Regions from separate parts of the Lonepinella sp. BR2474 genome, predicted to be linked through region 3. Evidence: riboswitches for the same ligand, from Rfam matches in the RefSeq annotation. Region 3 holds a riboswitch; each other region holds the start of a gene.
What was found. Region 3 has a riboswitch for thiamine pyrophosphate ahead of thiB (thiamine ABC transporter substrate binding subunit). Riboswitches for the same ligand answer to the same signal wherever they lie in the genome.
Positions count from the first base shown of each region.

Region 1: another riboswitch for thiamine pyrophosphate. It lies ahead of tenA (thiaminase II); the one in region 3 lies ahead of thiB (thiamine ABC transporter substrate binding subunit).
Region 2: another riboswitch for thiamine pyrophosphate. It lies ahead of thiM (hydroxyethylthiazole kinase); the one in region 3 lies ahead of thiB (thiamine ABC transporter substrate binding subunit).

Region 1 covers NZ_JBPDVH010000001.1:14,495-18,784, forward strand. Annotated here, with positions in the region: gene metE (5-methyltetrahydropteroyltriglutamate--homocysteine S-methyltransferase) at 133-2,403, shown strand; TPP riboswitch at 2,473-2,569, shown strand; gene tenA (thiaminase II) at 2,561-3,226, shown strand; gene ACTG7Q_RS00080 (glycosyltransferase) at 3,316-4,239, shown strand; gene ACTG7Q_RS00085 (glycosyltransferase family A protein) at 4,283-4,290, shown strand, end outside.
Region 2 covers NZ_JBPDVH010000001.1:77,399-81,688, forward strand. Annotated here, with positions in the region: gene thiE (thiamine phosphate synthase) at 1-512, opposite strand, end outside; gene thiD (bifunctional hydroxymethylpyrimidine kinase/phosphomethylpyrimidine kinase) at 502-1,314, opposite strand; gene thiM (hydroxyethylthiazole kinase) at 1,307-2,104, opposite strand; TPP riboswitch at 2,155-2,267, opposite strand; gene folA (type 3 dihydrofolate reductase) at 2,309-2,800, opposite strand; gene ACTG7Q_RS00415 (DUF1523 family protein) at 2,805-3,326, opposite strand; gene ACTG7Q_RS00420 (Rpn family recombination-promoting nuclease/putative transposase) at 3,400-4,281, opposite strand.
Region 3 covers NZ_JBPDVH010000004.1:20,334-24,623, forward strand. Annotated here, with positions in the region: gene thiP (thiamine/thiamine pyrophosphate ABC transporter permease ThiP) at 1-1,590, opposite strand, end outside; gene thiB (thiamine ABC transporter substrate binding subunit) at 1,566-2,579, opposite strand; TPP riboswitch at 2,636-2,744, opposite strand; gene rarD (EamA family transporter RarD) at 2,798-3,670, opposite strand; gene uvrD (DNA helicase II) at 3,697-4,290, opposite strand, start outside.

The DNA.
Region 1 (4,290 bases), on a different contig from region 3:
TTAAAATTATTCATACAAAAAATGAAAATTATGAGTTTGCTTAATAAACTAGAATTCGGCATTATCTCAATCAAGCGGACGTTTAGCCGTCTAAATAGAAATTTATTATTCCCATTATAATAGGAGCAAGATATGACCACATTTCATGTATTAGGATTCCCTCGTGTTGGTGCAAAACGTGAACTTAAATTTGCACAGGAACGCTACTGGCGTAAAGAATTAAGCGAGCAAGATTTATTAGATTTAGCCAAAGCCTTGCGTGAAAAAAATTGGCAACACCAAGCGGATGCCAATGCCGATTTCGTGGCAACTGGCGATTTCACGTTCTACGATCACATCTTAGATTTACAAGTGGCCACTGGCGCCATTCCTGCACGTTTCGGCTTTGATAGCCAGAATTTAACCTTAAGCCAATATTTTGAATTAGCACGGGGTAACAAAGATCAATTTGCGATTGAAATGACCAAATGGTTTGATACTAACTACCATTATTTAGTACCTGAATTTGCCAAAAACACCCAATTTAAAGCTAACCCCGCTCATTATGTGAATCAGTATCGTGAGGCAGTGGCGAAAGGACATAAAGCCAAACCTGTGATTGTTGGCCCATTAACATTCCTTTGGTTAGGGAAAGAAAAAGGCGAAACCTTTAATCGCTTTGATTTATTGAAAGATTTAGTGCCAGTTTATCAACAAATTTTAACCGCACTTGCCAACGAGGGCGCCGAATGGATTCAAATTGATGAACCAGCATTAGCCTTAGATTTACCACAAGCATGGATCAACGCATTCCAATCTGTGTATGCGGAATTAAGCCAAGTTAAAGCGAAAATTTTATTAGCCACTTACTTCGGTTCTGTGGCAGAACATGCGCCATTATTGAAAGCCTTGCCAGTGGCAGGTTTACACCTGGATTTAGTACGTGCACCAGAACAATTAGCCGCTTTCACCGATTATAACAAAGTGCTTTCTGCGGGCGTAATTGACGGTCGTAACATTTGGCGTGCGAATTTAAACAGCGTGCTTGATGTGTTAGAACCATTAAAAGCAAAATTAGCGGATCGTTTATGGATTGCCCCAAGCTGTTCATTATTGCACACGCCTTATGATTTGAGCGTAGAAACCCAATTACAAGCGAACAACCCTGATCTTTATTCTTGGTTAGCGTTCACCTTACAAAAAGTGGAAGAATTAAACGTATTAAAACAAGCGTTAAACAATGGCCGTGCGTCAGTGCAAGCCCAATTAGGCGCCAGCCAAGCGGCGGCTGATGCTCGTGCGAACAGCAAAGTGATCCACAAAGCGGAAGTGGCAGCACGTTTAGCCAATCTTCCAGCCAATGCGGATCAACGTAAATCGCCATTCGCAGAGCGTATTGCTAAACAAAATGCGTGGTTAAATTTACCCTTATTGCCGACCACCAACATCGGTTCATTCCCACAAACCAGCGAAATCCGTCACGCACGTGCCAGTTTCAAAAAAGGCGAATTATCGTTAGCCGATTATGAAACAGCAATGAAAAAAGAAATCGAATATGTGGTGCGTAAACAAGAAGAATTAGACTTAGATGTGTTGGTGCACGGTGAGGCAGAACGTAACGACATGGTGGAATACTTTGGCGAATTATTAGACGGTTTTGCATTCACTAAATTCGGTTGGGTGCAAAGCTACGGTTCACGTTGTGTGAAACCACCTGTGATTTTCGGTGATGTCACCCGTCCAGAGCCAATGACCGTACGTTGGTCACAATATGCGCAAAGCCTGACCCAAAAAGTGATGAAAGGGATGTTGACTGGTCCTGTTACTATTCTGCAATGGTCATTCGTGCGTAACGATATTCCACGTTCAACCGTATGTAAACAAATCGGTGTGGCCTTGTCTGACGAAGTATTAGACTTAGAAAAAGCAGGCATCAAAGTGATTCAAATCGACGAACCTGCCATTCGTGAGGGCTTGCCACTTAAACGTGCGGACTGGGATGCCTATTTACAATGGGCAGGCGAGGCGTTCCGCTTGAGCTACATGGGCGTGGCAGACGATACGCAAATCCACACTCACATGTGTTACTCTGAATTTAACGACATCTTACCTGCCATTGCAGGCTTAGATGCTGACGTAATCACCATTGAAACCTCACGCTCTGATATGGAATTATTAACCGCCTTTGGCGATTTCCACTATCCAAACGACATTGGTCCAGGTGTATACGATATTCACAGCCCACGTGTGCCAACAGAGGCAGAAGTGGAACACTTGTTACGCAAAGCATTAAACGTAGTGCCAAAAGAACGTTTATGGGTTAACCCAGACTGCGGTTTAAAAACCCGTGGCTGGCCAGAAACTATCGCGCAATTAGAAGTGATGATGAACGTGACGAAAAAATTGCGTGCTGAATTAGCGTAAGATTTCGTTGAATGAAAAGCCCTGTAAAAATACAGGGCTTTTTTTGTTGATTATTTTTTGTTACACTCAAAACCCTAGTCGGGGTGCTTTTTCATCAAGAGCTGAGAAGATACCCGTTGAACCTGAAACAGCTAATACTGCCGTAGGAAACTAAATTATGATCTATAAAACTCATTTTATTCAAACCCTTATCCAACAAGCTCAACCTCACTGGCATGATTATGTTGAACATGATTTTGTGCAACAGCTCGGGCAAGGCACGCTACCAGTCAGCCGTTTTCAATATTATTTAAAGCAAGATTATTTATACCTTTTCCACTACAATCGTGCCTTAGCCTTAGCGATATTTAAAGCGGAAAATTTTGAGCAAATGCGAGAAATTCATCAGGCCATTACGGTTTTATTAGAAGAAATTCAATTACATATCGATTTCTGTCAAGAATGGGGAATTGCTGAACAAGACTTACAGAATCTTTCTGAAGATCCCGCTTGCGTGGCCTATACTCGTTATGTACTAGATTGTGGTATCACGGGTGGACTTGCTGAACTTTATGCGGCTATTGCCCCTTGTGCTATTGGTTATGCGGAAATTGGCTTACGTTTAAAACAACAAAATAGCGCGCCCAATAATCCTTACCAAAAATGGATAGATGCTTACGCCGATGAAAGTTTTCAAACTGCGGTGGAAAAATATCAAGATTTTTTAACCGCACTTTGCCAAGATTTAAACCCAAAACAATTAGCCAATATTCAGCATATTTTCACCACAGCGACCCGAATGGAAGTGGCATTTTGGCAAATGGGGTTAGAAAATGGGGCGTAAAAAATACAGAAAAAACACCGCACTTTTGCTAGCCCACCTGCATTTAAAGCGGAGATTTTAGGATCTCCACTTTTTTTATTATATAATCAGTGGAAATTCTTGTATTTTATGAGCTGACGAGTAATGAATGGCAATCAATCAATCAATCAATCAATCAATCAATCAATAGCAGTTTAACCTTTGCTGTCGTCACTTCAACTATTGGCCGTCCTGAATTGGAGCGTGCTATTCTTTCTGTGCAAAATCAAACTTATCCGTGCCAACATTATGTGTTTGTGGATGGAAAACAGTTTTGGGATAAAGTAAAACCACTTGAAGAAAAATATCCTGATGTCATTTTTACTTACTTGCCGATGAATACGGGAGCAAATGGATTCTATAACAGTTATATCAATGCCATTGCCCCCTTTTTGGTAAAAGAAGACATTGTCTGTTATTTGGATGATGATAATTGGTATGATACAAATCATATTACAAGTGCGCTGTATTTTTTTGAAAAATATTCTCTTGATTATGCTTATAGTTTACGAAAACTTTACGATCACTCAGGGGAATTTATTTGCAATGATGATATTAATGCGTTGGGTTTCTGGCGAGCAGAAGTGCCATTGGCCCACATTGAGTATTCTACGTTTACCTATGTCTTTAATAATGACGACTATTTTTTAATTGATGTGAACTGTTTGATGTTAAAACGATCGTTGGCGATGGCACTTGCTCATATTTGGATAGAAAGAGGCCATGGCAATGATAGATGCATAACACAAGCATTATTTGATGCAAATGACCGATTAACGGGCTGTAATACCGCACAACATAGCGTCAACTATGTGTATGATCTGCTTGCTACACGCCGCTTACCCCCTGATGCACTAACGGAATATCACGCCGTACACAATGAGTTAGTCAGAAAAATACAGGAATATACGTTGCAACATAATACACCACATTGGCTCACGCCAACTTTATTTCATAATAATGAATTGATGCCACTGGTTCAACACATGGCATAATATTGTTATAATGAACTATGAATTTTATTTTGAATCTTGATTTATGTCTAA
Region 2 (4,290 bases), on a different contig from region 3:
TTTAATTTTTCTACAAATTCTACACCTAACACAGCGGAATGATCGGCTTTTGAGCCAGTGGGGAAAATCGGGCCCACACCAATATAATCAATCTCCCCTTGTTGTTGAGCGGCTAAAACCTGATCTAAGTTATTGGTGGATAAGCCAACGATCAGTTTGTGTTGCGTTTTTTCTAACACTTGCTGAATTGCCATATCCGATTGCCCGACGTGTACGCCATTTGCCCCAATATCCACGGCTAATGCGACATTATCATTAACGATAAATGGCACTTGATATTGGCGACATAACGCTAAGCATTGTCTGGCGAGCTGTTTTTGTTGTTCTGGCAGATGTGCTAACGAATGTTTACCTTTATCCCGAAATTGGAAACAGGTAATGCCCGCTTGCAAGGCTTGTTTTAATATCTCCAGTAGATTTTGAGCGGGATCACCCGACAAGTGTAGGCAATCTTGCGTACCCGCAATAAAATACACCGACAACATTTGTTGAATTTGTTGCTTATTGTTCATCTTGATACGCCCAATGGTTAGTCGGTCCGTGTCCATGACCGAGATTTAACGGGTGACTAATCGCCGCCGTGATATAGGCTTTGGCAGTGCGAATGGCTTGTTCAACGCTGTTGCCTTTGGCGAGTTCGGCGGTAATACAAGCGGAGAACGTACAACCGGTGCCGTGGGTTTGGGCGGTCGGGAAACGTTCGGCTTGTAGGCGGAATTGTTCGGTCGGGGTGAAAACCCAGTCCAAACAGACCGCACTTTGTGAATTGCCACTGTGTCCGCCTTTAATCACTACGGTTTCCACGCCCCATTGTTGTAATAAGCGAGCGGCACGTTCCGCACTGGCATCGTCCACCACTTTAATGCCCGTTAAGGCTTCCGCTTCAGGCAAATTCGGCGTAATCACCGTGGCTTTTGGCAAAATAAACTGTTTTAAGGCGGTCACGGCATCTTGTTGCAATAAAGATGCTCCACCTTTGGCGATCATCACCGGATCTAACACAATTTGAGGAAACTGATATTGCTCCAGATTTTTCGCCACGCATTGAATAATCTCCGCATTGCCAAGCATACCAATTTTTACTGCATGAATATCAAAATCTTCCGCCACGGCTTTAATTTGCGCAGAAATGGTGGCAAGGGGAATCGGGGCAATATCAAAGACACCTAAAGTATTTTGGGCGGTCACTGCAGTAATCGCCACCGTGCCAAATACGCCTCGCATTTGAAAAGTTTTTAAATCCGCTTGAATACCTGCTCCGCCACCGCTATCGGATCCTGCGATGGTTAAGGCTTGTGCTACTACGTTAGACATGATCAATCCTCGCTAATTGGTTAATTTTTTCAGGGGTTAAATCGGCTAATTGATTGATAAATTGTACGGCAAAATCGCCTAATTGATTGTGTAATCCTTGGGCGGCGAGTTCGCCAGCTACGGCATAGGCGGTGCAAGCCTCAACGCAAGCGTTAAATTCATCGTCTTTTTCCGCCACACCGAGAAATGCCCCAACCACGGCACCGAGTAGGCAACCTGACCCCGTGACTTTAGGAAATAGTGGCGTGCCGTTGGCAATTTTGGCAACCCGTTTGCCATCGCTGATATAGTCAATTTCACCGCTGATCGCCACACAACATTGGTATTTTTGAGCGGCGACTCTAGCAATGTCGGCAATATCACCTTGCCCCTCGACTGCGTCCACGCCTTTTGTTTGCCAAGCTACATCCGCCAAAAACGCTACTTCGCTCACGTTACCACGAATCGCAGAAATCTTAACCTGCTCTAAAATCTTCCGCACCGTGGCACGGCGATAGGCTGTTGCACCTGCACCCACTGGATCTAACACCACAGGTACGCCGTGTTGATTGGCGGCTTGCCCAGCGATAATCATGGCCTCCACATCAAAATCATGAATGGTGCCAATATTGAGCAAAAGTGCGTTGGAAAATTGTTGAATTTCTGCCGCCTCCTCCGACATGGTCGACATAAAAGGGGAGGCACCGAGCGCCAGTAATCCATTGGCAGAAAAGTTGGTGACCACAATATTGGTCATACAATGTACCAGTGGATTACGTTCTCGAACAAGATTTAAATACTTGAATTGCATAGAATTTCCTTTACCTATCCGTGAAAAGAAAAGATGCAGCATAATGGGCGGATAAAATGAAGATAGTTCCCTACGCCAGTATTAGCTGTATCAGGTTTTACGGGTATTTTCTCAGCCGCTATGTCGTCGCTATGTCGTCATAGTAGCACCCCGACTATGGGTTTAGTTTAGAATGGTTTTGAGTTTAAAACAAGCATAAATTGACTATTTTCTGGTTAATACCAAAAACCGCAGATCATAGGCATTCTGTTCATCTTTTTCCCGAAATTGTTCCACTTCAATATGCCACTCGTCCCAGTTAATCGCAGGGAAAAAGGTATCACCATCCAGTTCGGTTTGAATTTGCGTAAGATAAAGTTTGTCTGCTTGGGGAAAATATTGCTGAAATAATTGCCCGCCACCGATCAACATCATCTCTTGGTCAGGGTTTAAATCTCGAGCAAATTGCACCGCAGTTTCTAGGCTGTTTTGCCAAATAACGCCCTCCGCCTCAAATGGCTGGCGTGAAAGCACGATATTGGTGCGTTTCGGCAAGGGACGGCCGATACTTTCAAAGGTTTTCCGCCCCATAATGACCGTTCTTCCTTGGGTATTTTGGCGAAACCACGCCAAATCCGCAGGCAAGTGCCACGGCATTTGGTTATCTTTGCCAATCACCCCATTTAGGGTGGTGGCGACAATGAAACTTAATCCCATAGACTTATTCGCTATCAAACCAACCACGGATAAATTGAATGGAGAAGAACAAAGTAATCAAGCCTAAGAAATAGAAAATATAGCTTAAAATCGGCATACTTGGACTCGTGTCTGTTGCTTCTTTCATGGACACCATATTGCGGTATTCATCAAAAATCACTAAACGCCAGCCATAGTATTTCACTTCCACCATTTGCTTGTTGCCAGCAAAATTCGACGCTTTGGCTTGTAAATCCGCTGATCCAAATTTGAAATAGAACGGAAAACCCCAACGGGTATCTTCATTGCGATACACCATGGGTTTTTCTTCTCCCGCTTTTTGGGTATAAATATAATACACATCACGAGTTGGACCATCTGCTGGATTGGCTTTGGTAATCGGGCCGTCTTTATCCACTCGTTTGACTTCTACGCCGGTAATATAGGTCGTGTCGTAATGGGGGAAAATAAAATGGATACCCGAAAATAATACTGCGTGGAATAAAATCACCACCAAAAAGAGAAAATATTTGATTGTTTTACGCATAATAAAAGTTCCTATTAAAAGTCCCCCCTTTGGGAGAGGGGAAAGTTTTTACACCTCTATGATTAAATTCTAATCAATGTCCCAATTTCTTGATTTCATCAACAGGCAAGCCGACCGCTTTAGAAATAATCTCTAAATCCAATCCTAGAGAAAGCATATTCTTAGCACTCTTCCGTAACCCGTTTAGCTCTCCTTGTTGCATACCTTGCTGTATCCCCTGCAAAATCCCTTGCTCTGTGGCATATTCTAACGCAGAAAATTCATCCCATTTACGTTTTAAGCTCACATCATACATTTCTTTTTCTCCCTTGCTTAAATTGGTGTATTCGGCGATTTTAAACAATTTTTGGAAAACCGGTTTTTTTAAGAAAGCAGGCAATTTTTTTAAGTTCGCCATATTTTTCAATACGTATAACCACTTGTCCAAATCGCTTTCCAACGCATATTCAGCTTTGTGAAAATTCAGTAATTCAATATAGATGAACCCAAGTTTATCATAAAAAATTTCGCCTGTCTTTTTGTTGAATAGGCAAATATCGTGTAAATATTCATCAGTATCGGAAAAATGAAAACCGTCCATCAGGGCGATCACATAAACTTCAGAAATCGCATAATTCCAACCGCTGATTCCCCCTTGTGGCGCTTGATCGCTGATCAGTTTGCTACCATAGTAAATAGTGCGTTCTTTAAAATACGTTTGCTTGCTCCGTTGCACTTCAATAATAAATTGAGAATCATCATCTGTTGTGCAAGTGAGATCAAAGATAACATTGCCTTGTTCTGCGGTGTCGCCTACGTGTTCATTTTTGTTGTAAACCAAGTCTTTGATGATTTTCTTACCTTGAAATAATTCATTGAGAAAATCCATCAGTAAGTCTTTGTTAACTTCGGTACCAAAAATGCGTTTAAAGCCGTAGTCGGTGGTGAGATCAATATAGCGTGAGGGTTGTTTCATTGCTTGCTC
Region 3 (4,290 bases):
CTCCTCGCCTCGATAGCTACCTAATTGTTGATAAAGCAAATAAGGCAAGGAACTAAAATCTTGATTGCCGAATAAGGCAATCGCCGTGAAATCCCCCAAGGACAAGCAACTCGCCAACGCAAAGGCATATTTCACCGGCTGACGCAAGGCTTGCCATTCAATCCATTTGAACCGTTGCCAACCTGTCACGCCGAGCGATTGGCAAAGGCGTTCATAATAAATCAGGTTATGTGTCATCGGCACCGCCAAAATTCGCATAACAAAAGGCAAGGCGAGTACGGCATTACATAAAATAATTAATCCAAATAATTGTGCGGTGGAAAATTGCCATTCTTTCAACAACAAAAATAAACCGGTTGCCAACATTAACATGGGAACAGCGAGCATGACCAAAGTAATATTGATCACGCCATTAGAAAAACGAGATAAGCCAATCCATTGTAATCGACGTGAAGATAATAACAGCCCTACCGCCAACAATAAGGCCAATAACGCAGATAAAGGGGCAAGGGTGAACGAATAGCCCATGGCTAGCCATAAAGCAGATTGTTGCCAAACAGATAATATGGCAGGGGAAAATACCGCACGACACAAGGTATTCAGTAAAGGGAGTAACAAAAAAACTGAAAACAACAGCAATAAAAAAACGTGGCCGAATTTCACCGCACTTGATTGTTTCGCCACCCAATACTGAGATTGATCTAACTGTGTTTCGGTATTTCGCCCTAACAACGTGCTTAAGGCAAATAATACAAAAAAGCAAATGCCTTGCAACAAGGCAAATTGCGTGGCTTTGGCTAAATCAAAATCAAAAATAATCGCCTGATAAATCGCCACTTCTAAGGTGGTAAATTTCGGCCCACCACCTAACACTAACACAATAGCAAAGCTCGTGAAACACAACATAAAAATCAACACAACGGCCGGCAAAATAGACTGACGCAAATAAGGCCATTCCACCCAACGGATAAACGCCCATCTGCGAATGCCTAATTGCGCAGCTAATTGATGTTGTTGAATGGGAATCCCCTGATAGGCTTGCAAAAATAACCGCATGGCCAAGGGAATATTAAAAAACAAGTGGGCAATCAAAATGCCACTGAGTCCGTAAATATCTGGTCGCCATATCACACCGAGCCACGCACAAAATTGCGCTAACCAACCCGAGGCGCCGTAAACGCCCAATATCCCAAACACCGCCACCAAGGAGGGCAATACAAAGGTGAGCGAGAACAGACGTAACAGCGCCTTTTTTCCCCAGAATGGTTGATAGAAAAACGCCCGAGCCAACCAAGCGCCAAAGAATACCGATAACAATGCGGATAAGCCCGCTTGCCAGAAACTAAAAAAGAGGACTTGGCGAACATAACGTCCCTCGGTCACGGCTTGCCATAACTGTTGCCACACATGCCCCTGTGAACTTTCACGTCCGAAGTCAAACACCGCAAACAGGCTATTGGCGTATAAGCTGAATAACAGCCCAAACACCAGTAGCCCGCTCACATAATGTCGTCCTTTTAACTGGCGAAAGGTTTGTTTACCTTGCGCCCAAAAAGCGGACAGGTTTATTGACTTAAGACCGCTTGCCATTGTTCCGTCCAGCCTTTGATCGCCTGATCGGTCAAGTTATCAAAGGGTAAGGCTTTCACTTCAAATTGATGGGCTTTCAGTTGATCAAAGTGCGGTTCAATTTTCGCTGAACTGACGGAAAGCATGACATTTTTCGGAATTAACACCTTTTGTGCCTCGGCGCTCACCATAAAATCAATAAATTTATCGGCACATTGATTCGCAGGGCTGTTTGGCTTATCAATTTTCGCCACGGTATCCACTTGATACAATGCAGCATCACTGAATTCGGTGGCCATATATTGATCGGTTTTATCATGTAATTGGTGATAAATCGGCGACGTGCTGTGGCTAAAGACTACATCCGCCTCCCCTTTTAAAAATGCCCCATAGGTTTCCGTCCAACCTTTTCCGACCGTTACCGTATGTTTCGCCAAAGTTTTCCATGCTTGTTCCACTTGATCTGGCGGATAAACTTGATTTAACCAAACCAAAAACCCCCGTCCCATACTGCTGGTGCGAGGATCTTGATAGATTACCCGCAAATCTTGGCGTTCCACTAATTCTTTCAAGGTTTTCGGCGGGTTAGTCAGTTTATTTTTATCATAAATAAAGGCAAACTGGCCAAATTCATAGGGAATAAAGGTTTGATCTTGCCAAGCAAAAGGCAAGGAAAGTGCGGTTAAATCCACCGCAGTTTTGGCAAATAAACCGCTTTTCTGTGCGGCCTCTTGTTGGAAATTATCCAATCCAATCACCACATCAGCCGGCGTTTTTTTACCGTCCACACGTAAACGGTTAAACATGGTATTACGACTATCAAAGACTTTATAGATAACGGAACATTGCGGGTTGGCACTTTCAAAAAGCTGTTTGACTTCATTGCCGGGTCCCCAATCCGCCCCAAAGAACTCCTCGGTATAGACGGTCAGTGGTTGTAAAGACGCCAATACGCTAGTGGAAATGGCAGAAAGTGCGGTGAAAAAAGACAGTGTTTTTACTCTAGACATAAAAAATCCTTTAATGATGATTAAAGGAATTTAAGTGCGGTCAAAATAGACAATATTTTTTGACGTTTCCCAAATCCCTACGCTGATATTACTCGGTTCAGGTTCTACGGGTATTTTCTCAGCCTGATTAACCTGATGGTTAACTCTGCACCCCGATGAGAACAACATTAGTTTAATCGTTTTTATGCGACTTTGACAACTAACTTGCTCATAAAACATTAACTTTTTTGCCGAATTCGCAACACACCGTCAAATATCAATAACAAAATAGAAATAAATAAGCCCGCCATTAACAGGTAAGAATCACTTTCTAAACGTTCGCCAATTAAAAATGACACGGTAAACATGCTAAAGGGTTCGAGGTAACTCAATAAACCAAATAAATTCATTGGCAAGGATTGGCTCGCCAACACATACACGCCTAAAGCCACCGCACCGACAATGCCTAATACCGCTAACCAAACATAAATATATGGATTTTGCGACTGAATCCAACTCATATCTGCTTGGCTTGCCAAATAAATGGAAATGGGTAACAACAGAATCATTTCCATCACAAAGCTAGAAAAATGTAAAATATTAAAACGCCGGCGAATCACAAAATACAGCGGATATCCCAAACAAGCCAAGGCACTTTCCCATGAAAATGTGCCTGATAAAATAATTTTGCTTAACACCCCAATGGCTGCAAACAACACCGCATAGGCTTTGATTTTGGAAATCCGTTCTTTGTATAAAAAGCGCCCAATCAACACCATAATTAACGGCATTAATAAATACCCCATGGACACTTCAATGGCTCGGTTATTCACTGGCGCCCACAAGAACAACCACATTTGGATCCCCATATTGGCACTCGTGACCAATAACACTAACCATAAATGGGGTTGATTTTTGAGCTGAATCAGAAATTGCAAGAATACCTGATGTTGTTTAATTACATAAAGCATAACCAGTAAAAAAGGCAACGTGACCAAGGTGCGCCAACCCAATAACACATCGCCCGCCATAGGTTGTAACACCGTTGAAAGGTAATAAATAACGCCAAATAACAACGACGCTGTGACGGAAAAAATTACCCCTTTTATCATAATTTCGCCTTTTATGCCTTATTTCGTTAAATCTGTTCTAACTTCGCCAAATGCGCAATCAGCCATTTAATTCCTTGCCCTTGGAAAGCAATTTGTAACCTGGTATTGTTGTCCTCACCCTCAATATTAATAATGGTGCCTTGACCAAATTTGGCGTGACGCACTTTCTGCCCTTTTTGCCAACCGCTGCCATGTGGTGCAAAAAGACGGTTATTTTGCACCGCACTTTGCGTGGCGTGATCGTCCACTTTTTGCTGATTATAGGCTCTCGTCACCGTGCCACGTAAACGAATGGTTTGTAAACAGGCTTCTGGCAGTTCATTAATAAAACGAGAGGGAAGATGTTGTTCTTGAGTATTATATAAACGGCGACTTTCCGCATAGCAAATCGTCAATTTTTGCTTGGCTCGGGTAATTCCTACATAGGCCAAACGGCGTTCTTCTTCCAATCGTTCTAAATCAAATAAGGATTGTTTACTTGGGAAAATCCCCTCCTCAACGCCCACCATAAATACCCGTGGAAATTCCAAGCCTTTGGCGGAATGCAAGGTCATCATTTGTACGCAAGATTGGTGTGGACTGGCTTGCTCCTCACCGGCCTCTAAGGAGGCATGGGTTAA